2 regions of the Enterobacter huaxiensis genome follow, and region 1 is predicted to be linked to the other one. Evidence: predicted binding sites of a transcription regulator. Region 1 holds the regulator's gene; the other holds the start of a gene.

Evidence for each region. The regulator sigma-54, encoded in region 1, starts transcription at its own class of promoters, with help from an activator protein. The targets are predictions, from matches to a motif close to GTTGGCACANNTTTCGCTNT.
Region 2: a site for sigma-54 is predicted at 6,708-6,727, ahead of D5067_RS08925 (branched-chain amino acid ABC transporter substrate-binding protein). Genes of this name have one in related genera too.

The regions. Positions count from the first base shown of each region.
Region 1 covers NZ_CP043342.1:528,039-539,789, forward strand. The annotation lists gene pepA (leucyl aminopeptidase) at 1-136, opposite strand, end outside; gene lptF (LPS export ABC transporter permease LptF) at 402-1,502, shown strand; gene lptG (LPS export ABC transporter permease LptG) at 1,502-2,584, shown strand; gene arcB (aerobic respiration two-component sensor histidine kinase ArcB) at 2,720-5,053, shown strand; gene elbB (isoprenoid biosynthesis glyoxalase ElbB) at 5,286-5,939, shown strand; gene mtgA (monofunctional biosynthetic peptidoglycan transglycosylase) at 5,936-6,661, shown strand; gene npr (PTS phosphocarrier protein NPr) at 6,699-6,971, opposite strand; gene rapZ (RNase adapter RapZ) at 6,968-7,822, opposite strand; gene ptsN (PTS IIA-like nitrogen regulatory protein PtsN) at 7,868-8,359, opposite strand; gene hpf (ribosome hibernation promoting factor) at 8,442-8,729, opposite strand; gene rpoN (RNA polymerase factor sigma-54) at 8,752-10,185, opposite strand; gene lptB (LPS export ABC transporter ATP-binding protein) at 10,233-10,958, opposite strand; gene lptA (lipopolysaccharide ABC transporter substrate-binding protein LptA) at 10,965-11,519, opposite strand; gene lptC (LPS export ABC transporter periplasmic protein LptC) at 11,488-11,751, opposite strand, start outside.
Region 2 covers NZ_CP043342.1:1,867,609-1,879,359, forward strand. The annotation lists gene uvrC (excinuclease ABC subunit UvrC) at 1-60, shown strand, start outside; gene pgsA (CDP-diacylglycerol--glycerol-3-phosphate 3-phosphatidyltransferase) at 117-665, shown strand; tRNA gene D5067_RS08885 (tRNA-Gly) at 818-893, shown strand; tRNA gene D5067_RS08890 (tRNA-Cys) at 945-1,018, shown strand; tRNA gene D5067_RS08895 (tRNA-Leu) at 1,030-1,116, shown strand; gene D5067_RS08900 (hypothetical protein) at 1,267-1,479, shown strand; gene D5067_RS08905 (ABC transporter ATP-binding protein) at 1,530-2,246, opposite strand; gene D5067_RS08910 (ATP-binding cassette domain-containing protein) at 2,243-3,118, opposite strand; gene livM (high-affinity branched-chain amino acid ABC transporter permease LivM) at 3,115-4,389, opposite strand; gene D5067_RS08920 (ABC transporter permease subunit) at 4,401-5,315, opposite strand; gene D5067_RS08925 (branched-chain amino acid ABC transporter substrate-binding protein) at 5,415-6,536, opposite strand; gene D5067_RS08930 (YecA/YgfB family protein) at 6,963-7,631, shown strand; gene tyrP (tyrosine transporter TyrP) at 7,664-8,875, opposite strand; gene D5067_RS08940 (YecH family metal-binding protein) at 9,070-9,309, shown strand; gene ftnA (non-heme ferritin) at 9,347-9,844, opposite strand; gene yecR (YecR family lipoprotein) at 10,048-10,386, opposite strand; gene D5067_RS08955 (RpiB/LacA/LacB family sugar-phosphate isomerase) at 10,673-11,311, shown strand; gene D5067_RS08960 (MFS transporter) at 11,368-11,751, opposite strand, start outside.

The DNA.
Region 1 (11,751 bases):
GGGCGCTGATGTAGCCGTCACTGATCTTGTCGAGTTGTTCGGCGATCGGGGAGAGTCGGCGCGGTTCAAAGACGCCCACAACGATGCAGGCACTCCGCTGTTTCTCCGGGCTACCGCTTTTTACACTGAACTCCATGCACTACGCTCCTGAATCTTAAAGACAACGGCGGCAGCTACGGATAGAATTGAAACCTTTCGTAACTCATGTCCGCGGTTGTGGTGACTTCGTGTTAATCTTACGTTACTACGGTTTCGGCACGTCATTAAATGTTCTGAAGCGCGAATCCGCCGGGTTTTATAATCTTAGCGATGATTTCGACGACTCAAGAGAATAAATGACGTTTAAGCCATGAAACAAGCTAAATTCCTGCAAAAGACGAGTTTTAACGGGCGTATTTAAAGTGATAATCATAAGATATCTGGTGCGGGAGACGCTCAAGAGCCAACTGGCGATCCTCTTTATCCTTCTTCTGATCTTTTTCTGTCAGAAGCTGGTCAGGATCCTCGGCGCGGCGGTTGACGGTGAAATCCCAACAAATCTGGTGCTTTCTCTGCTCGGGTTAGGCGTGCCGGAAATGGCGCAGCTTATCCTGCCGTTAAGCCTTTTCCTCGGTTTGCTGATGACGCTCGGCAGACTCTATACCGAAAGTGAAATTACGGTCATGCATGCCTGCGGCTTAAGCAAAGCCGTGCTGGTAAAAGCGGCAATGGTACTGGCGTTGTTTACCGGGATCGTGGCTGCCGTGAACGTGATGTGGGCAGGCCCAACCTCCTCCCGCCACCAGGATGAAGTCCTGGCGGAAGCCAAAGCCAACCCGGGGCTGGCGGCGCTGGCACAGGGCCAGTTCCAGCAGGCCACCGACGGTAATTCCGTTCTCTTCATCGAAAGCGTTGACGGCAGCCGCTTTAACGATGTGTTTCTTGCCCAGCTGCGCACCAAAGGAAACGCCCGTCCTTCCGTGGTGGTGGCTGATTCTGGCCAGCTTGCACAGCGTAAAGATGGCTCTCAGGTAGTGACGCTGAACAAAGGCACGCGCTTTGAAGGCACGGCGATGCTGCGCGATTTCCGCATCACGGATTTCCAGAACTACCAGGCGATTATCGGTCACCAGGCGGTAGCGCTCGATCCGACCGACACCGAGCAGATGGACATGCGGACCCTTTTCAATACCGATACCGACCGCGCGCGGGCTGAACTGCACTGGCGAATTACTCTGGTATTCACCGTATTTATGATGGCGCTGATGGTTGTGCCGCTGAGCGTGGTCAACCCGCGCCAGGGCCGCGTGCTGTCGATGCTGCCGGCTATGCTGCTCTATCTGGTGTTCTTCCTGCTTCAGACTTCGATCAAGTCTAACGGTGGGAAAGGGAAGATTGACCCGATGATCTGGACCTGGGTAGTCAATGGTCTGTATCTGCTGCTGGCGGTGGGACTTAACTTGTGGGATACGGTGCCGATGCGTCGAATTCGCGCCCGCTTTACGCGTAAAGGAGCCATCTAATGCAGGCATTTGGCGTTCTTGACCGCTATATCGGTAAAACAATTTTTACCACCATCATGATGACGCTGTTCATGCTGGTTTCACTCTCCGGCATCATTAAATTTGTCGACCAGCTGAAAAAAGCCGGGCAGGGGAGCTATGACGCGATGGGGGCAGGGATGTATACCCTGCTCAGCGCCCCGAAAGATATTCAGATCTTCTTCCCGATGGCGGCCCTGCTGGGCGCGCTGCTGGGGCTGGGGATGCTTGCTCAGCGCAGCGAGCTGGTGGTTATGCAGGCATCGGGTTTTACCCGAATGCAGGTTGCGCTGTCGGTCATGAAAACCGCTATCCCGCTGGTGCTGCTGACCATGGCTATCGGCGAGTGGGTTGCGCCGCAGGGTGAGCAGATGGCGCGTAACTATCGTGCTCAGGCCATGTACGGCGGTTCTCTGCTTTCAACCCAGCAGGGGCTGTGGGCGAAAGATGGCAACAGCTTTGTCTATATCGAGCGCGTGAAAGGTGATGATGAACTGGGCGGTGTGAGCATTTACACCTTCAATGATGAGCGCCGTTTACAGTCTGTTCGTCACGCCTCCTCTGCGAAGTTCGACCCTGACCACAGGCAGTGGCGTTTGTCTCAGGTGGATGAATCTAACCTGAAAGACCCGAAACAGATCACCGGTACGCAGACGGTGTCCGGCACCTGGAAAACCAACCTGACCCCGGACAAGCTGGGCGTGGTAGCACTGGATCCTGATGCGCTTTCAATCAGCGGCTTGCATAACTACGTGAAGTACCTGAAATCGAGTGGGCAAGACGCCGGGCGTTATCAGCTCAATATGTGGAGCAAAATCTTCCAGCCGATGTCCGTCGCGGTCATGATGCTGATGGCGCTGTCGTTTATCTTTGGCCCGCTGCGTAGCGTGCCGATGGGCGTGCGCGTCGTCACCGGTATCAGCTTCGGCTTTGTGTTCTACGTCCTCGACCAAATCTTTGGTCCGCTGACGCTGGTTTATGGCATTCCGCCGATTATCGGTGCGCTGCTGCCGAGCGCCAGCTTCTTCCTGATCAGCCTCTGGCTGCTGCTGAGACGTTCCTGACAGACCTCTCCTCGCTCCCGTTTCCCCGGGAGCGAGGCTAATCTCCTGTTTCATCCCGCACTTTTTCTCACAACCTTCAACGCCGCGCCGCGAATTTGAGTATTATTGAGCGATAACGTCGTGAAGGGATCCTCTATGAAGCAAATTCGAATGCTTGCCCAGTATTACGTCGACCTGATGATGAAGCTTGGGCTGGTGCGTTTCTCCATGCTGCTGGCTTTGGCGCTGGTTGTTCTGGCGATTGTCGTGCAAATGGCAGTCACCATGGTTCTGCATGGCCAGGTCGAAAGTATCGACGTGATCCGCTCTATTTTCTTCGGCCTGTTGATTACCCCCTGGGCGGTCTATTTCCTCTCCGTGGTGGTTGAGCAGCTGGAGGAGTCTCGCCAGCGTTTATCAAAACTGGTGGATAAGCTGGAAGAGATGCGCGAGCGCGATCTCAAGCTTAACGTCCAGCTGAAGGACAATATTGCGCAGCTGAACCAGGAGATTTCGGACCGCGAGAAGGCGGAAGCCGAACGACAGGCCACGCTGGAACAGCTGAAAATCGAAATGAAAGAGCGTGAAGTCACGCAGATCCAGCTCGAACAGCAATCCTCTTTCCTGCGCTCCTTCCTGGATGCCTCACCGGACCTGGTGTTCTACCGCAATGAAGATAAAGAGTTTTCCGGCTGTAACCGCGCGATGGAGCTGTTGACCGGGAAAAGCGAAAAGCAGCTGATTAACCTTAAGCCGCAGGACGTCTATTCCGAAGAGGCCGCAGCGAAAGTGATGGAGACCGATGAAAAAGTCTTCCGCCACAACGTGTCGCTGACCTATGAGCAGTGGCTGGACTATCCCGACGGGCGCAAAGCCTGCTTTGAAATCCGTAAGGTGCCGTACTACGACCGCGTGGGGAAACGTCACGGCCTGATGGGCTTTGGCCGTGATATTACCGAGCGTAAGCGCTATCAGGATGCGCTTGAGCGCGCCAGCCGTGACAAAACGACCTTTATCTCTACCATCAGCCACGAGCTGCGTACGCCGCTGAACGGCATTGTGGGGTTGAGCCGCATTCTGTTGGATACCGACCTGACCGGCGAGCAGGAAAAATACCTCAAAACGATCCACGTTTCCGCCGTCACGCTGGGCAATATCTTCAACGATATTATCGATATGGATAAAATGGAGCGCCGTAAGGTCCAGCTCGATAACCAGCCGGTTGATTTCACCGGTTTCCTGGCTGACCTTGAGAACCTTTCGGGCCTGCAGGCCCAGCAAAAGGGGCTGCGCTTCGTGCTGGAACCGACGCTGCCGTTACCGCATAAAGTGGTGACAGACGGCACGCGCCTGCGTCAGATCTTGTGGAACCTTATCAGCAACGCCGTGAAGTTTACCCAGAAGGGGCAGGTTGCGGTGCGGATCCGCTATGACGAAGGGGACATGCTGCACTTCGAGGTTGAGGACTCGGGCATCGGTATTCCGCAGGAAGAGCAGGATAAGATCTTTGCCATGTACTATCAGGTGAAGGACAGCAACGGTGGTAAGCCGGCAACCGGCACCGGAATTGGCCTGGCGGTATCAAAACGTCTGGCGAAGAGCATGGGCGGCGATATCACCGTTGCCAGCCATCCGGGTAAAGGGTCCACCTTTACGCTGACGGTGCATGCGCCAGCGGTGGCGGAAGAGGTAGAAGATACCTTTGATAACGACGATATGCCGCTGCCGGCGCTGCACGTTCTGCTGGTGGAAGACATTGAGCTGAACGTGATTGTCGCGCGTTCCGTGCTGGAAAAACTGGGCAACAGCGTGGACGTGGCGATGACCGGTAAGGCCGCGCTGGAGATGTTTACCCCGGGCGAATACGATCTGGTTCTGCTGGATATTCAGCTCCCGGATATGACCGGGCTGGATATCTCCCGTGAGCTCACGAGCAAATATGCCGCTGACGAGCTGCCGCCGCTGGTTGCGCTGACGGCGAACGTGCTGAAGGATAAAAAAGAGTACCTCGATGCCGGTATGGATGACGTGCTCAGTAAGCCGCTGGCAGTGCCTGCACTGACTGCCATGATCAAGAAGTTCTGGGATACCTGTGATGAAGAGGAGAGCACCATGACGTCTGTTGATAGCGCGAAGGTTCAAACGCTGCTCGATACCGCAATGCTGGAGCAGTATATCGATCTGGTTGGCCCGAAGCTGATTACCGATGGCCTGGCCGTATTTGAGAAAATGATGCCGGGATATTTGAGCGTGCTGGAGTCGAACCTGACGGCGCGTGACCAGAAAGGCATTGTTGAAGAGGGGCATAAGATTAAAGGCGCAGCCGGTTCGGTGGGGTTACGCCATCTCCAGCAGCTGGGCCAACAGATTCAATCCCCTGATTTACCTGCATGGGAAGATAACGTAGGTGAATGGGTCGAGGAGATGAAACAGGAGTGGCAGAACGATGTGGCGGTATTAAAAGCCTGGGTGGATGCCAGAAAAAAATGACCCCGGCTTAACCGGGGTGCGCGAATACTGCGCCAACACCAGGGAAATCGTGGCTGCGCCGGATTTATTTGTGTTGTTTTCGCTTGGACGCCGCCTGAATAATGAGGCCGCACGCAGATAAGATAGCAAATCTTAAATGGTTTGTTACATGAATCAGTGAAATGTGTGAAGCATAGCGTTTTAATCAGAATTATTAATATGCTTCAGCGCGTTGGAGAGAAGGATCGTAAGAATGAAAAAGATCGGTGTCGTGCTGAGTGGTTGCGGCGTTTACGATGGTTCAGAAATACATGAAGCCGTATTAACGCTGCTGGCATTGTCCCGACGGGGGGCTGAGGTTGTCTGTTTCGCGCCGGATAAAAAACAGGCGGACGTCATTAATCATCTGACCGGCGAGCCGATGGCAGAAGCCCGCAGCGTGCTCATTGAAGCGGCGCGCATTGTCCGGGGCGAGATTCATCCGCTGGTGCAGGCGGACGCTTCGGCGCTGGATGCGCTAATTGTGCCGGGTGGTTTTGGCGCGGCCAAAAACCTCAGCACGTTTGCGGCTCAGGGGGCGGAATGTCAGATCGACCCGGATCTGAAAGCGCTATCGCAGGCCATGCATGCGGCCGGAAAACCACAGGGCTTTATCTGTATCGCACCGGCGATGCTGCCCCGAATCTTTGAGTTCCCCCTGCGCCTGACCATCGGAACGGATATTGATACCGCTGAGATCGTCGAAGAAATGGGGGGTGAACATGTCCCCTGTCCGGTCGATGACATTGTGGTCGATGAAGAGAACAAGATTGTCACCACCCCTGCCTATATGCTTGCGCAGAATATTGCCGAGGCGGCTACCGGCATTGAAAAGCTGGTGGACAGAGTGTTGGTTCTGACTGAATGAGCCGCAAATTCTCCGCGGGTGCGTGGCTAAAGCGCATCCTGCTACGTATTGTGCTCGTGCTGGCGGTGTTCTGGGGCGGCGGGATCGCCCTGTTCAGCATTCTGCCGGTACCGTTTTCGGCCGTGATGGTTGAACGTCAGCTCAGCGCATGGTTCACGGGGGATTTCAGCTACGTCGCCCACTCTGACTGGGTGAGCATGGATGAGATCTCGCCGTGGATGGGGCTGGCGGTGATTGCCGCAGAAGACCAGAAATTCCCGGAGCACTGGGGCTTTGACGTCGCGGCAATTGAAAAGGCGCTGGCGCATAACGAGCGTAATGAGAACCGCGTGCGCGGGGCATCTACGCTTTCACAACAGACAGCCAAGAATCTGTTTTTGTGGGATGGCCGCAGCTGGATGCGTAAAGGGCTGGAAGCGGGGCTGACGCTGGGTATCGAAACGGTCTGGAGCAAAAAACGGATTTTGACCGTTTACCTGAATATTGCCGAGTTTGGCGAGGGCGTATTTGGTGTTGAAGCGGCGTCACAACGTTATTTCAATAAACCAGCCAGCCGGCTAAGCATGTCAGAGGCCGCGCTGTTGGCTGCCGTTCTGCCGAACCCCATCAAATTTAAGGCTGGTGCGCCGTCAGGGTACGTGCGAAGCCGTCAGGCATGGATTATGCGCCAGATGCGTCAGCTGGGTGGGGAAGGGTTTATGGAGAGAAATAAGCTGATGTAGGGCGGGTAAGCGCAGCGCCACCCGCCAGAGACAGGGTTCAGTCTTCGTCAAACCCGGCGTTAAACAGGGCAATCACCGCCGCCAGCGCCTCTTCTTCCTGGGGACCGGTCGCCTCGACTTCAATCTGCCGGCCTTTGGCAGAGTCCAGCATCAGCAGTGCGATCACGCTGTTGGCCTCTGCCTCCGTGCCTTCATCGTTACGCAGCAGAACCTCCGCATCAAAACCCTGCATCAGTTCAAACAGCTTCATCGCCGGACGGGCGTGCATGCCCAGCTTGTTGGTGATTTCGACGGTCTGTTTTACGGTCATGTTTTACGTTTTTCCAGCGTGCGATGACGGGACTGAACGTTCTTCCCGCGCGAGCGGAAATAGTCGGCCAGCTGTTCGGCAATATAGACCGAACGATGTTTACCGCCGGTACAGCCAATCGCCACCGTCAGGTAGCTACGATTGTTTGTTTCCAGCATCGGTAACCATAGCTCAAGGTAGCTGCGCGTCTGGTAAATAAAATTGTGTACTTCTGTGTGCCTGTCGAGGAAGGCCGCCACGGGCTTATCCAGACCGGTCATTGGACGCAGTTTGGGATCCCAGTGCGGGTTCGGCAGGAAGCGTACGTCGAAAACATAATCCGCATCGATAGGTATGCCGTGCTTAAAGCCGAAGGATTCAAACACCATCGTCAGCTCGCGCTCACGCTTGCCGAGCAGGCGGGTACGCAGCATTTCTGCCAGCTCGTGCACGGACATTTCTGAGGTGTCGACAATCAGATCGGCACGGGAGCGCAGAGGCTCAAGCAGATCGCTCTCTTCATCGATGGCGCTTTCCAGAGAGAGATTTTTACTGGAGAGCGGGTGCAGACGTCGGGTATCGCTGTAGCGACGGATCAACGTGTTGCGGTCAGCATCAAGGAACAGCAGCTGCGGCGAGAAGCACTCCGGCAGATTGCTCATTGCCTGCTCAAACACTTCGGGTGATTCAGGCATGTTACGGACGTCAATGCTGACCGCCGCAGAGATTTGTCTGTCCGCAAGCGTCCGTGCCAGTTCGGGTAACAACACGACGGGCAGGTTATCTACGCAGTAAAAGCCCATATCTTCCAGCGCGCGCAGGGCCACGGACTTTCCCGACCCTGAACGGCCGCTGACAATCATCAACACCATGTTCCGTTTCTCCTCAGGACAACAGATGTAAACGCCATCCCCCGATTATGCATTATCCTGATTGCCTTCTGCTTCGGTGATTATCTGGTATAGCTCTTCATCACTTTGGGCTGAGCGCAGGCGACGACAAATGGTTTTATCGGCCAGACGTTTGGCAACCAGCGACAGCGTATGAAGATGCGTTTTCGTCTGGTCGGCCGGCACCAGCAGCGCGAAGAGGAGATCGACGGGCTGGTTATCAATGGCGTCGAAGGCGATAGGCGTTTCCAGCTGGACAAATACGCCGACGGCACGCAGGGTGTCCTCTTCCAGTTTGCCATGCGGGATCGCAATGCCATTGCCGATGCCGGTACTGCCCATTTTTTCACGGGTCAGGATCGCTTCAAATACTACCTGTGGCGGCAGGCCCAGCTGCTTTGCGGCCAGTTCACTGATGATCTCCAGCGCACGTTTTTTGCTCTGGCAGTGAACGCCACTGCGGGTACATTCCTGGTTCAGGACATTGCTCAGTTGAAGAGCGGAATCGTTGTTCATCATAATTTCACCTAAGCGCTAACCGTACAAATGGCCTGTTGTGTTTTACAACAGGCCGTCCTGCACCCGTTAACTGCCCGGACAATTAGTGTTGTTTCAGTTTATCTTTATGTTTATTAAGCTGTCGCGCAAGCTTATCAATCAAGCCGTCGATAGCCGCGTACATGTCTTGCCCTTCCGCACTGGCATGGAGTTCACCCCCGTTCACGTGCAGGGTTGCATCCGAGATATGAGTCACTTTCTCCACTTTCAACACAATATAGACCTGATTGATCCTTTCGAAATACTGCTCGAGCTTCGCGAACTTCGTGTTCAGGAAATCGCGTAATGCTTCGGTGATCTCGACATTGTGTCCTGTGATGTTGAGCTGCATAGTGTCTTCCTTATCGGTTGTGTCAGACCAGCTGTTTACGCTGGTTAGACGGCGGAATGGATAAAGACTCTCGATACTTCGCAACAGTACGACGTGCCACCATAATACCCTGGTCGGACAGCATGGTGGTTAACTTACTGTCACTCAGTGGCTTCGCGGGGTTTTCCGCGGCGATCAACTTCTTCACCAGCGCACGGATTGCCGTCGACGAGGCTTCGCCTCCGCCCTCGGTACTCACATGGCTTGAGAAGAAATACTTAAGCTCAAAAATACCGCGCGGACTGTGCAGATACTTCTGCGTGGTCACGCGAGAAATGGTTGATTCGTGCATCTCGACGGCCTGGGCGATATCCGCCAGTACCATCGGTTTCATAAACTCTTCGCCCTGCTCAAAGAAAGCCTGCTGCTGCTCGACAATACAGCGGCTTACGCGCAGCAGCGTATCATTTCGGCTCTCCAGACTTTTGATCAACCAGCGTGCTTCCTGCAGATTGCTGCGAATGTACTGATTGTCGGCGTCATTACGCGCGCTGGTGCACATGGAGGCATACTGCTGGTTGATTTGCAGGCGAGGGATGCTGTCAGAATTCAGCTCTACGACCCAGCGGTCGTTATGTTTTCGCACCAGCACATCGGGGATCACATATTCGGGTTCGCCGGTCTGGATCGACTGGCCGGGGCGCGGATCGAGGGATTGGATCAGGTTAACCGCTTCTTTCAGCACCTCTTCCTTCAGGCGCGTGACGCGCATCAGGGTGCGAAAATCGTGGTTTGCGAGCAGATCGAGATGGCTGCTGATGATCACGCGGGCTTCGTCAATCCACGGCGTCTCTTTGGCAAACTGAGACAGCTGGATCAGCAGGCAGTCGCGGAGATCTTTTGCGGCCACGCCGACCGGGTCGAAACGCTGAATGCGCTTCAGCACGGCCTCGATCTCTTCGAGTTCGATCTCATCGTTGCCGATGCTTTCCAGAATGTCGTCCAGCGTGACGGTCAGATAGCCGGTGTCATCCACGGCATCGACAATGGAGGTCGCAATAGCGCGATCGGTATCGGAGAAGGGAGTCAGTTCAACCTGCCACATCAGGTAATCCTGCAGCGACTGGGTGGTTTCTCCCTGATAGACCGGCAGCTCGTCGTCCTGGTAGTCTGCACGCGTGCCGGAAGGGGTCCCGGCGGTGTAGATTTCATCCCAGCTGGCATCAAGCGGAAGCTCATCCGGCATCTCTTTTTGTTCGAGTGCATCAACGGAGTCGAGCGTTTCAGTGTCTTGTGTTTCCTGGGTATCTACCTCGTCATGAAGATCGGTTTGCTCCAGCAGGGGATTACTGTCCAGCGCCTGCTGGAGCTCCTGCTGGAGTTCTAACGTGGACAGCTGCAGCAGACGGATCGCCTGCTGTAGCTGCGGCGTCATTGCCAGTTGTTGGCTGAGCCTTAATTGCAAACCTTGCTTCATGTTCAGAGCATTTTTCTCCGGTCCGGCGTTATGTTACCTCTACCCTATCAGAGTCTGAAGTCTTCCCCAAGGTACACGCGCTTAACATGCTCATCTTCGAGGATCTCTTGCGGTGTTCCGTGGGCGATCAGATGGCCCTGGCTCACGATATAAGCACGTTCACAGACGGCCAGCGTTTCACGGACGTTGTGGTCGGTGATCAGTACGCCAAGCCCGCTGTCACGAAGGTGCTCGATAATACGTTTGATGTCGATAACGGAGATGGGGTCAACGCCCGCGAAGGGTTCATCCAGCAGGATGAATTTCGGGTTTGCTGCCAGCGCGCGTGCAATTTCCACGCGGCGACGTTCCCCCCCGGACAGCGCCTGCCCGAGGCTGTCGCGCAGGTGTTCGATATGAAACTCTTCCATCAGCTCGTTGGCACGATCGTGGCGCTGTTCGTTAGTCAGATCGTCACGGATCTGCAGAACGGCCATCAGGTTATCGTAGACGCTCAGGCGACGGAAGATTGACGCTTCCTGAGGCAGATAGCCGATACCACGACGCGCGCGGGCATGCAGCGGCAGCAGGCTGATGTCTTCATCATCAATGATAATGTTGCCTGCATCGCGTGGCACTATACCCACCACCATATAGAAGGTGGTGGTTTTACCCGCACCGTTAGGGCCAAGCAAACCGACAATTTCACCGGAGTTGACAGTCAAACTGACGTCTTCGACGACGCGACGGCCCTTATACGCTTTCGCGAGGTTTTTTGCAGTTAATGTTGCCATAACGAATTAGTTACTCTTCTTTTGTGCCGGAGCCTGGCCTTTGCCTTTATCCTGCAGCTGCGACGGAACAAGCACGGTAGTCACGCGTCTGCCTTTCTCGCTGGAGGCCTGCATTTTCTGCTCTTTCACCAGATAGGTGATCTTGTCGCCGGTGATATTGCTGTCCAGCTGTTCCAGATAGGCGTTGCCTGTCAGGATGACCAGATCTTTTGCCAGCTCGTAATGCATATGCGACGCCCGGCCTTTAACCGGTTTGCCGTTGTCCTGCATCTGGTAAAACGTGGCCGGGTTGCCATAGCCATCGATAATCTCTTTGCCCTGTTCGCCACCCGGACGGGTAACGACCACTTTGTCGGCATTGATTTTGATCGTGCCCTGGGTCATCACGACGTTGCCGGTAAAGGTGACGACGTTACCCTGCATGTCCAGAGACTGCGTATCGGATTCAATGTGAATCGGCTGCTCAGTATCGCCAGTGACAGCAAGCGCGGGAAGACTGGCTGCCAACAGTGCGCTGGCGATAATAGCTTTAAGGCTGAGTTTGTTTGTTTTGAATTTCATAGGAGGTTCTAACCTTTTCAATCAGCTCGGCGTTTTTGCTGCGTAAGTTCCCGCGCATTCTCAGACCGCTGGAATTAAATGTTGTGCCATACAGTGTGACCAGATCCTGCGACGTGACATCCTGGGTGACCAGGTTTATCTGGGCATTATCCGTCGTGATTTTGCGCAGTTGAGAGTCTGCGGTCAGGGCGTTGACTTCAACGTGGCCATACAGATAAAGCATACGGTCATT
Region 2 (11,751 bases), 1.3 Mb from region 1:
AAAGTGCCGGGTATTTCGCAAGGGCTGGCAGAAAAGATCTACTACTCGTTGAAACATTGAGGGCTCTGTAGCAACATAGAGCTAAATTTTACTGACAACAGACAGTTACCGTCATTATGCGATTTAATATCCCTACGTTGCTCACTCTTTTTCGCGTCGTGCTTATCCCGTTCTTTGTACTGGCATTTTACCTGCCGGTCGTCTGGGCTCCCTTCGCCTGTGCGCTGATTTTTCTGATCGCCGCCGTAACGGACTGGTTTGATGGCTACCTTGCCCGCCGCTGGAACCAGAGCACGCGCTTTGGTGCATTCCTCGATCCCGTGGCGGATAAAGTGATGGTCGCGATCGCGATGGTGCTGGTGGCTGAGCACTATCACACCTGGTGGGTTACGCTGCCTGCCGCAACGATGATCGGTCGCGAAATCATTATTTCAGCCCTGCGCGAGTGGATGGCGGAGCTGGGTAAACGCAGCAGCGTGGCGGTCTCCTGGATCGGTAAAGTAAAAACCACCGCGCAGATGGCGTCGCTGGTCTGGATGCTGTGGCGCCCCAACGCATGGGTTGAATGGGCTGGGATCGGCCTGCTGTGGGTCGCGGCGGTGCTGACGCTGTGGTCAATGCTGCAGTATTTAAACGCTGCACGCGGAGATTTGCTTGAACAGTGATCGTTTCGCCGTAAATTTCAGCAAACGATCCTGGGAAGCAAAAAATAACGTTGACTCATAACGTCATATCAGTAGAATGCAACGCATCGAACGGCGGCACAGTTAGCCGGACGATAATGAAATCAAGTGGTTAGAAGTTAACTTGATGACATGCGGGAATAGCTCAGTTGGTAGAGCACGACCTTGCCAAGGTCGGGGTCGCGAGTTCGAGTCTCGTTTCCCGCTCCAAATTAAATGCATCGGCAATTGCGGGTGTATGTCGAAAGACAACAGATTTAAGGCGCGTTAGCAAAGCGGTTATGTAGCGGATTGCAAATCCGTCTAGTCCGGTTCGACTCCGGAACGCGCCTCCACTTTCTTCCCTGGCCGGATGGTGGAATCGGTAGACACAAGGGATTTAAAATCCCTCGGCGTTCGCGCTGTGTGGGTTCAAGTCCCACTCCGGCTACCATGGGAAACAAAGAATAAAATCAATGATAAGCAGTGTCGTGAAACCACCGAAAGGTGGTTTTTTTGTGCCTGAAATTCACCCTTACAGATTATCCGGCTTTAAGCGGGGCTTTAAGCTACGCTTAGAAGGGCAACATCATCAGGAGGGGTTATGCTAAATCACTCTGAAGCGAAACGCTGGGCCTCCGTCATGCTGAAGGCCGCGCTGTGCGACGGTATGGAGACAGAAGAGATTTCCCGTCAGGTACACCTCGTTTGCGATCATCATGGCAAAGAGTGCCTTGAAGAACTTATCGAGGAAATCCTTAAAGAAGCGGGGCGCATCGGCCCGCATCATAGCGATGGGCAGCTAACCCATCACTAAATCGATACTCTTCTGCGAACCGCCTTCGGGCGGTTCTCCTTTTTGCAGCTTCACACCCCACCCAAATAGGCCTTCCTGACCTCAGGATCGCCCAGCAGCTCATCGCCGCTGCCGCTCAGGCGGATCTGTCCATTAACCATCACGTATCCGCGGTCGGAGAGCTTCAGGGCATGATGCGCATTCTGCTCCACCAGGAAAATTGTCATGCCGTTGCGGGCCAGCTCGCGCAGGGTCTGAAAAATCTGTTTCACCACAATCGGCGCCAGCCCCAGGCTAGGCTCGTCCAGAAGCAGCAGCTTAGGGCGGCTCATTAACGCTCGCGCAATCGCGAGCATCTGCTGCTCTCCGCCGGACATGGTCATGGCACGCTGCTTGCGGCGCTCTTTAAGGCGCGGGAAGAGGTCAAACATGGTTTGCAGATCGTCTGCAGCGAACCGGTTGCCAATCGGGATCGTGCCCATCAGCAGATTCTCTTCTACCGTCATGTCCGGGAAGATCCGCCGCCCTTCGGGTGCCTGCGCAATGCCGCCGGAGGCGACGTAGTGGGTGGATTTATGGCTGATGTCCTCTCCGCAAAAGAGGATTTGCCCGTGTCGAATGCGGGGCTGACCGAAGATGGACATCAAAAGCGTGGATTTGCCCGCGCCGTTGGCCCCAATCAGCGCCACGGTTTCACCCTTATTGACCTGCAAAGAGACCTGCTTCAGCGCCTGGATCGCGCCATAAAATAGGTCCACCTCCCGAAACTCCAGCAGGGGTTCGCTCATAGGCCAACCTCGCTCTCTTCGGTGCCCAGATAGGCAGCAATCACCTTTTCGTCATGCTGGATCTGTTCCGGTTTTCCCCTGGCGATAACGTCACCGTGGTCGAGCACAATAATGTTGTCTGAAATTTCCATTACCATTCCCATATCGTGTTCAATCAGCAGCACAGTGATGTCGTGATGGTCGCGCAGAAAGCGAATGATGCCGCTCAGCTTGTGCGTTTCAACCGGGTTCAGCCCGGCGGCGGGCTCATCAAGGCAGATCATCTCCGGGCCGGTACACATCGCGCGGGCAATTTCCAGACGCCGCTGCTGTCCGTAGGACATCTCGCCCGCCAGACGGTTGGCGCAATCTACCAAATCAACCACTTCCAGCCAGTAGAAAGCCCTGTCCAGCGCATCGCTTTCTGCCCGACGATAGGCCGGCGTGTTCAGAACCCCGGCAAGCAGATTGCGGTTGACGCGCATATGCTGCGCAACCAGCAGGTTCTCCACCACCGACATCTCCCGAAACAGGCGGATGTTCTGGAAGGTGCGCGCAAGACCCGCGCGGTTCACCAGGTGCGTTCCACCAAACATTTTATAGAACAGACGCTGCCCGAACTGAGCCGGATTGATCCAGTCTCCCGGCTGGAATTTTTGCCCCAGCACCTGAATGACGTTGGTGGTTTTACTGCGCGTAGTAAATAAAATAGTGCCACCGGACGCCCGGTAGAAACCGGTCAGGCAGTTGAAGACGGTCGTTTTCCCGGCGCCGTTGGGGCCAATCAGGGCGGTAATGGTTCCGCGCTGCACGTCAAGGTTGACGTCATTGAGCGCTTTAATTCCGCCGAAATGCATCATCAGGTGCTCAACGCTGAGTATTATTTCGCTCATGGCGCCACTCCTTTACGCACGGCAAACCCGCTGCGGTTAATGCGGATCAAACCGCGCGGGCGCCAGATCATCATCACCACCATCAGCACGCCAAACAGCAGCACGCGGTACTCGGCAAAGCTGCGCAGAAGTTCCGGCGTTACGGTGAGCACGAAGGCGGCCAGCACCACGCCCAGCGTGGAGCCCATTCCGCCCAGCACCACAATGGCCAGAATCAGAGCGGATTCGAAAAAGGTGAACGAGGTTGGGTTCACAAAACCCTGATAGGTGGCAAAAAACACCCCGGCAATGCCCGCCGTGGACGCGCCCAGAGTAAATGCCGAGAGCTTAACCAGCACGTGGTTTAAACCCATTGAGCGACAGGCAATCTCATCTTCGCGCAGGGCTTCCCACGCGCGGCCTATCGGCATTCTCGTCAGCCGGTGTTTGATGTACAGCACCAGCATCACCACCAGAAACAGCACCGCGTAGATGAAGATGAATTTCATATTCGGGTTGTAGGTCAGGCCGAAAAACTCGTGAAAAGGCACGCCGCCTTCTTTTGCCCGTCTGCCAAACTCGAGCCCGAAGAAGGTAGGCGGTGGGGCAGACACGCCGTTTGGTCCGCCGGTAAACGACAGCCAGTTGTTCAGCACCAGGCGGATAATCTCCCCAAACCCAAGTGTCACAATCGCCAGGTAATCCCCGTGCATGCGCAGCACCGGGAAGCCGAGCAGGGCACCGGCGGCGGCGGCCAGAATAGCCGCCAGCGGCAGCATGCTCCAGAATCCCAGCCCCAGGTACTGATACCCCAGCGCCAGGCCATAGGCACCAATGGCATAGAAGGCGACGTAGCCGAGATCCAGCAGGCCTGCCAGCCCCACCACGATATTGAGCCCAAGACCAAGCAGGACGTAGATCAGGCCAAGGATCGCGACCGTCAGCACGTACTTTGTGGCCACGAAGGGGAAGCAGATCGCCAGCGCAATAATCAGGGGAATAATCCAGCGCATGCGGCTTTTGTATTCCGGGGGCCGGACGTATACGCCCGCGCTGTCGGCGTCAAACCGTGCCTGCAATCGCGCGCCGGTCGCGGTGCTTAGGAATGCGCTCAGCAGAAAACGCCCCAGCATAACGGTGCCGACAAGCCACGCCAGCCGCTGGCCTTCAAAGTTGAAGCTGTAGCCGTCCAGCACCACGCCCGCGATGGGGCCGAAAATAATCAGGGCCACCAGTCCGAAGAACAGCGCATCCAGCAGGCAGCGCTTAAGGGAAAAACCATCTGATGTCATCGTCTGCACCTTCACACTTTAGCCACGACAGGGCGGCCCAGCAGCCCCTGAGGACGAAAAATCAGGATCATGACCAGTAACCCAAACGAGAACACATCCTTATAGTCGGAGTTCACCATGCCGGAAAATTGCGCCTCGGCGACGCCCAGGATCAGCCCGCCGAGCATCGCGCCGGGCAGAGAGCCGATGCCGCCGAGCACCGCCGCCGTAAAGGCCTTGATGCCAATCACAAACCCGACGTAAAAATCAAAGGTGCCGTAGTTCATGGTGATCAGTACGCCCGCCAGCCCCGCCATGGCAGCGCCGATGACAAACACCAGTGAGATAATCCTGTCGGTGTTGATCCCCAAAATGGAGGCCATTTTGCGATCCTGCTGCACGGCGCGACACATGCGCCCCAGCCGGGTGTGGCTGATTACCCAGGTGAGCAACAGCATGCCCGCGAACGAGGCGATCAGGATGAATACCTTGGTGTAGGTGATCTGGACAAACCCATCACCCAGGTGAAAGCGGAGCACGCCGTCCAGCATGGTGGGGACACCCTGCTGCCGCGGTCCCTGGCTGAGCTGGGCGTAGTTTTGCAGGATAAGCGACATGCCGATGGCCGAGATCAGCGGCGCCAGGCGCGTGGAGTTGCGTAACGGTTTGTAGGCGATGCGCTCGATGGTCCAGCCGTAAACCCCCGTCACCACAATGGTGAACGCCAGGGTGCCGAGAATAAGCAGGGGAAAAGACTCCAGGCCGAAGAACGACAGCAGCGCCAACCCGATAGCGCAGAGATAGGCGGAAATCATATACACCTCGCCGTGGGCGAAGTTAATCATGCCAATGATGCCATACACCATGGTGTAGCCGATGGCGATTAATCCGTAGACCGAACCCAGCGTTAATCCGTTGATTAACTGTTGCAGGAAGAATGTGCTCATCATCGCGCGCTCGTGTTATGGGCCGCACGTTGCGTGCAGCCTGATGTATATCAGGCGTCGGCAGGCAAACCTGCCGACGTTGAGCGTGACTCCCTCCCGTTACTGCACTTCCTTGTATTTCCCTTTGTCATCCCACTGATACACCACGTAGTCAGAGACTTTCAGGTCGCCCTTGCTGTCCCAGGCTTTTTTACCCATAACCGTATCCACGGAATTGGCTTTCAGCCACTCGCTGGCTTTGGTAGAGTCTGAACCGCCTGTGGCCTTGAAGGCTGCGGCAATGGCCTGAACGGAGGCGTAGGAGTACAGGGTATAGCCTTCCGGTTCGAACTTACCGGCGCGGAATTTTTCGATAACGGCTTTGCCATCCGGGATCAGGCGCGGGTCTTTCCCGAAGGTCATGTAAATACCCTTGGTGTACTGCGGTCCCCCGGCGGCGGTAACCATCTCTTCGTTGACGATGCAGTCACCGGAGAAGAATTTCGCCTGTAAGCCCTGCTCGCGCATCTGACGGACCAGCGGGCCCGCTTCAGGGTGACAGCCCCCGAAGAAGACGACGTCCGGTTTTTGCGCCCCAATTTTGGTCACCAGCGCGTTAAAGTCTTTCTCCCCGCGCGATAACCCTTCGTACATCACGTCCTGAACGCCGCGTTTAGCCAGCGCGGCTTTGGTGGCGTCAGCCAGCCCCTGTCCGTAGGTGTCTTTATCGTGGATGATCGCCACGCGTTTGGCTTTCAGCTTGTCGATAATAAAATCGCTGGCGACCTGGCCCTGCTGATCGTCACGGCCGCACATGCGGAATATGTCGCTCATGCCGCGTTCGGTGATGAGCGGGTTGGTTGAACCGGGGGTGATGGCAATGATCCCGGCATCGCTATAGACCTCTGAGGCGGGCATGGTGGAAGAGGAGCAGAAATGGCCGACCACGGCTTTCACCTTGTCCTGGTCGACCAGGCGGTTAGCGACGGCCACGGCCTGTTTGGGCTCACACGCATCGTCACCCTGTACCAGCTTGATTTTTTCACCGTTGATGCCGCCTGCGGCGTTAATGTCTTCGGCGGCCTGCGTTGCCCCGTGCCAGTATTGATCGCCATAGGTGGCATTCGGGCCGGTGAACGGCCCGGCGACGCCGATCGTTATATCGGCCTGGGCGGAAAAGGCCGTCACCAGGCAGCCTGCTAACACAAGAGAAAGGGGACTTCTGATAAATTTCAGCGACATTATTATGTTCCTTAGCAAAGAGGTTTTTGCACCAGGTAAATACCCGAACGCCTGATGGCATTGGCAATCCAAAAACAAGAGCGAGAACAAAATGCACGAAACGCACGAGAGCCAGACAACGTCCTGCTTATTACGGCGAGGTTTCCAGACGCCGTAAGGCGCGCAGAAAAGTAAGCAAAATGGTTGCCAGAATGGTAAACCCGGTGAACGGGTTGCGGTCTGTATGAGTATAGAGTGCCGTTTTACGCCGCCTTGCGGGACGCAGCGAAATTACAGCGGAGATCACATCTTGTTAACACCAATGCCCATAAGTTGTGCAACGGTCACGATTTGCACGTTTTCGCAGCAATAAAGGCTTAAACTTCAGGTAGGCACGGGGGGCGATATATGCCAGGATCTTTTCCTTTTTTATCAGGAGTGTCAGCAATGACTGAAGGCCCATTAAATGAAAGCGAAATGGAGTGGCTGGAAGAGACGTTAATGTCTTACGGTCATGACGATGCGTCCGTGATTGACGTGTCAGAACTGGACGGCATGCTTACCGCAGTGCTTTCCGGCCCGAGGGTTGTCGAACCCGACGCCTGGCTGGTAGCGATTTGGGGCGGCGAGAAGTACATTCCGCGCTGGAAAAACGATCGTGAAATGAACCGTTTTATCGATCTCTGCTTTAAGCATATGAACGACATTGCTGAACGCCTGAGCGAGTACCCGGATCAGTTTGAGCCGATGTTTGGCTTTAACGACGTTGACGGCCAAAGTTTCACCGTGGTTGAAGAGTGGTGCTATGGCTACATGCGCGGCGTGGCGCTGACAGACTGGTCAACGCTGCCGGAATCGCTGAAGGCGGATCTGGACGTGATTGCCCTGCACGGCTCAGAAGAGAACAGCGGGAAGCTGGATGAACTGACCGAAGAGGAATACACCGCCAGCATCGAGAGCATTCAGCCTGCGGCGCTGCGTCTGTATAACTATTGGGTTGCCAATCCGCAGCAGCTGGAAGCGCAAAAGCCGATAATAAACGGCACGAAGGTCGGGCGTAACGATCCTTGCCCGTGCGGCAGCGGGAAGAAGTTCAAGAGCTGCTGCCTGCATTAATAAAGAAAGGGGCTAATCGTAGCCCCTTTTTGTTACCCCACTTCCGGCAGCAGCCCTGCTGCGATGAGGAACTGCACCACAATAATCACCACCCCACAGGCAAAGACGAGACACAGCAGCGGTTTTCCGCCCGCCACGCGATACCCTTGATGAGGGTGCTGTTGACGGCTCTTCCAGGCCAGCAGGGACGGCAACAGCAGAGCAAGAACGGATAACGCCACGCCCGCATACCCCAGCGCCATCACAAAGCCGCGTGGATAAAACAGCGCAAAAGCCAGCGGCGGCAGGAAGGTGATGGCTCCCGTCTGTAAACGCCCGGCTACGCTATTGCGGCGCTGGAACAGATCGGCGAGATAATCAAACAGACCGAGCGCCACGCCGAGGAACGAGGTGGCCAGCGCCAGGTCGGCGAACAGATGCACAGCCAGTTCGACGTGTGGAGAAGTCACCACCTCACGCAGCGCCATCAGGAAACCGTTCAGGCCGGAGTGCGCGGCCATCAAGCCGATAAAGGTTGAAGAATCGATGCTGCCCAGCGTCACCAGCTGCCAGAAAATATAGGCGATCAGCGGAATGGCGCTGCCGATGATAAAGATCCGGCGCAGCTTGCGGGTATCGCCGTTCATATAGCTGACGATACTCGGCACGCTGCCGTGGAAACCGAACGAGGTGAAAATCACCGGGATGGCGGAAAGCGCCAGCCCTTTTTCCAGCGGCAGCGTCAGCAGGTTTACCTTGTGAACATGCGGTGCCAGCAGAACCAGCATCACCACCAAAAAGAGAATTTTGGCGCTGAACAGAAAGCGGTTAAACAGATCGACCAGAGATGTCCCCACGCAGACCACGCCGCCGCCGATGAGCGCAAAGAAGATAGCGCCGGTCGCAGGGGATATGTTGGATGCGAACCCATCATTGACGCTTGAGGCGATCAGCTCCCCGGCTCCGCTGATGTAGGCTGCCGTCAGGGCGTACATCAGGAACATCATGCTAAAGCCGGTGATCCACTGGCCGTAGCGTCCCAGGTAGCGTGCAGCAAGCGAACCTAAGCCGGTATCGGCGGGAACGTGCTGGTAAACCTCCAGTAACAGCAGAGCGGTATAACACATCAGGGCCCAAAGTCCGCCCAACAGCATCAGCGTCACGCTAAAACCGACGCCTGCGGCCGCCAACGGCATGGCCAGCATTCCTGCGCCAATCGTCGTACCGGCGACGATAAAAATACTTCCCAGGGTTCTGTTTTTCACGCTTTCCTCTATAACGACTCTTAATCGCAACCAAATCTGCGGCGCAGAGTAAGGGAAAAGGGTTATCTCGTCAAATCACCGTTACAACAGGTGTAACTATAAATTTACAGCGGTGGGCGAAATGAACCTGCGCCAGCGCAAAGCATGGCCAGCGGCGAGCAGTTAATCTGACGCTTTCTGATGAAGAGGGGAAAATAATGTCAATTCACGGACACGACGTACTCAATATGATGATTGAGTCAGGTGAGCACTATTCGGAACAGAGCCTGGTCGAGGCGATTCACAGGCGTTTTGGCGAAACGGCGCGATTTCATACCTGCTCAGCTGAGGATATGTCGGCGGCAGAGCTGGTGAAATTTCTGGCGGCACGCGGGAAATTTATTCCGGTGTCTGAGGGGTTTTCCACGCATGAAAGTAAAATTTGCCGCCACTAAAATAAAACGGTGCTGTAGTAACAGCACCGTTTCGGGATTAATTCTGCGTATCAAGGGTAGCCAGTTCTTTATCGATAAAGTACAGGCCTTCACCTGATTTACCGACCAGCGATAATTTATCCAGCACGGATTTAAACAGCTTCTCTTCTTCGTGTTGCTCAGCAACATACCACTGCAGGAAATTAAAGGTTGGATAATCCTGACCAACCATGGCCGCATGCACCAGTTCGTTAATTTTCTGGGTAATAAGCTGTTCGTGCTCGTACGTTGCACGGAACAGTTCATCAAGCGAACCGTACTCGGCGACCGGAGACGCAACGGTATCGATGCGCGGCAGGCTGCCGGTATCCGTCAGATAATCAAACAGACGCTGCATGTGGGTCATCTCTTCCTGAGCGTGACGACGCAGAAACGCGGCTGCCCCTTCAAAGCTATGGTAGCTGCACCATGCGCTCATCTGCTGGTAAAGCAGGGATGAAAAAAGCTCTAGGTTCATTTGCGCATTGAGCTTGTCGATCATTTCAGTTTTCAGCATGGTGATGCTCCGGTTTATTATTTCTGGTTCACGATGAGCGTCACTATAATTTGTTATTTAAATATATGCAAAAAGTAAAATAAATATTTGTTTATTTAAAAATACGAATGGGAATAAAACGCATTGGCGCTACTAATATTTAATAATGCGAATTGTTTTTGTTCTTAATTAAACAGACCGCCAGCCATCGCCGGCAGTCTTCATTAATACCATGGATTATTTGCGCTAGGGGTAACGGCGTAACCCATACACTTATACTGGATGGTGACCGTTTCATTCAGGCACAGCGAGCCGCTGATAAGGGTGCAGGTTTTGATCGGCTGGCCAAATGCGGACGCCGTGGCGTACCCCATACTCTGGCAGGCTTTCGCCGCGGTGCCGTTATTCACATACGCATCGGAACGGGCGTTTTGCAGCCACGCCTGGCCGTAGTCGAGGCGGACTATCCCGTTTGTTGCGTCAAGGCTACTGACTTCCGCCTGGCGGTTGATGCTGCACCCCGCGAGCAGCAGGATCGTTCCGGCAACGAAGACTCTTTTCATTGTACGCTCTGAGTGGGAGGAAATAGGCTATCGTACCCGCAGGCGTCCGGCGCAATGCCTGGAATAGCCGGAGGATCTACCCTTTCTCTTTGCAACGGGCTTTTCGCATACGCGAGGCTGTCGAAATTCGTCTGAAAACGAAGAGGCGGTTTGCGAAACTGTGAGCGCATCTTTGTTTTTTAAAACAAGTTTTCACTTAATTTGAAAGCATGTTTATTTGATAGTAAGGTGAAGGTGATAAGGTATCCACAGCGGGATCTCCCGCCACGCATTCAGGAGAGACACGATGAAAATTGCACTGATGATGGAAAACAGCCAGGCAGCTAAAAATGCCATCATCCTTAATGAGTTAAAAACCGTTGCCGATGAGAAAGGTTTCCCGGTCTATAACGTCGGCATGAGCGATGAGAAGGATCACCATCTCACCTATATCCATCTGGGTATTATGGCGAGCATTCTGCTGAACTCCAGAGCCGTTGATTTTGTCGTTACCGGCTGTGGTACCGGGCAGGGCGCCTTGATGTCTCTTAACATCCACCCGGGCGTTATCTGTGGCTACTGCATCGATCCCGCAGACGCGTTCCTGTTTGCGCAGATCAACAACGGTAACGCACTGTCTCTGCCGTTCGCCAAAGGCTTTGGCTGGGGTGCCGAGCTTAACGTGCGCTTTATCTTTGAGAAAGCCTTCACTGGCCGCAACGGCGAAGGGTATCCGCCCGAGCGTAAAGAGCCGCAGGTGCGTAACGCCGGTATTCTCAACCAGGTCAAAGCGGCCGTGGTGAAAGAGAACTACCTGGACACGCTGCGCGCGATCGATCCTGAGCTGGTGAAAACCGCCGTTTCTGGTCAGCGCTTCCAGCAGTGCTTCTTTGAAAACTGCCAGGACAAAGAGATCGAAGCCTTCGTTCGCGCAATTGTAGGCTAACAGGCTAACAGGCTAACAGGCTCCAGGCCGGGCGGCGCAGCGCGCGCCCGGCCTGCTCATGACTTTTTCTCCGAGACCGCACTGCCGGCATTTTTCGTCAGATGTAAGGTGTCAAACATCCCCACCAGGCAAATCAGCGCAATCACCACAAACGCCAGTCGGAAGCTCATACCCGGCAGCGCGGCGAGTCCCGCCGCTTCACCAATCTTCTCCCCGATACGAATGCCAATCGCGCCCAGCGTAATCCCGAGCCCCACGGCCAGCTGCGTTGCGGTTGAAAAAAGCGTGTTGGCATAGCTCATCTGCGCCGACGGCACGTCGGCAAAAGCGAGGGTACTGACCGCCGTAAACTGAATCGAACGGAAAACGCCGCCCAGATAGAGGATGAGCATAATCAGCCATACGGGGGTGTCAGGGGTGAGGAAGGCGCATGCCAGCAG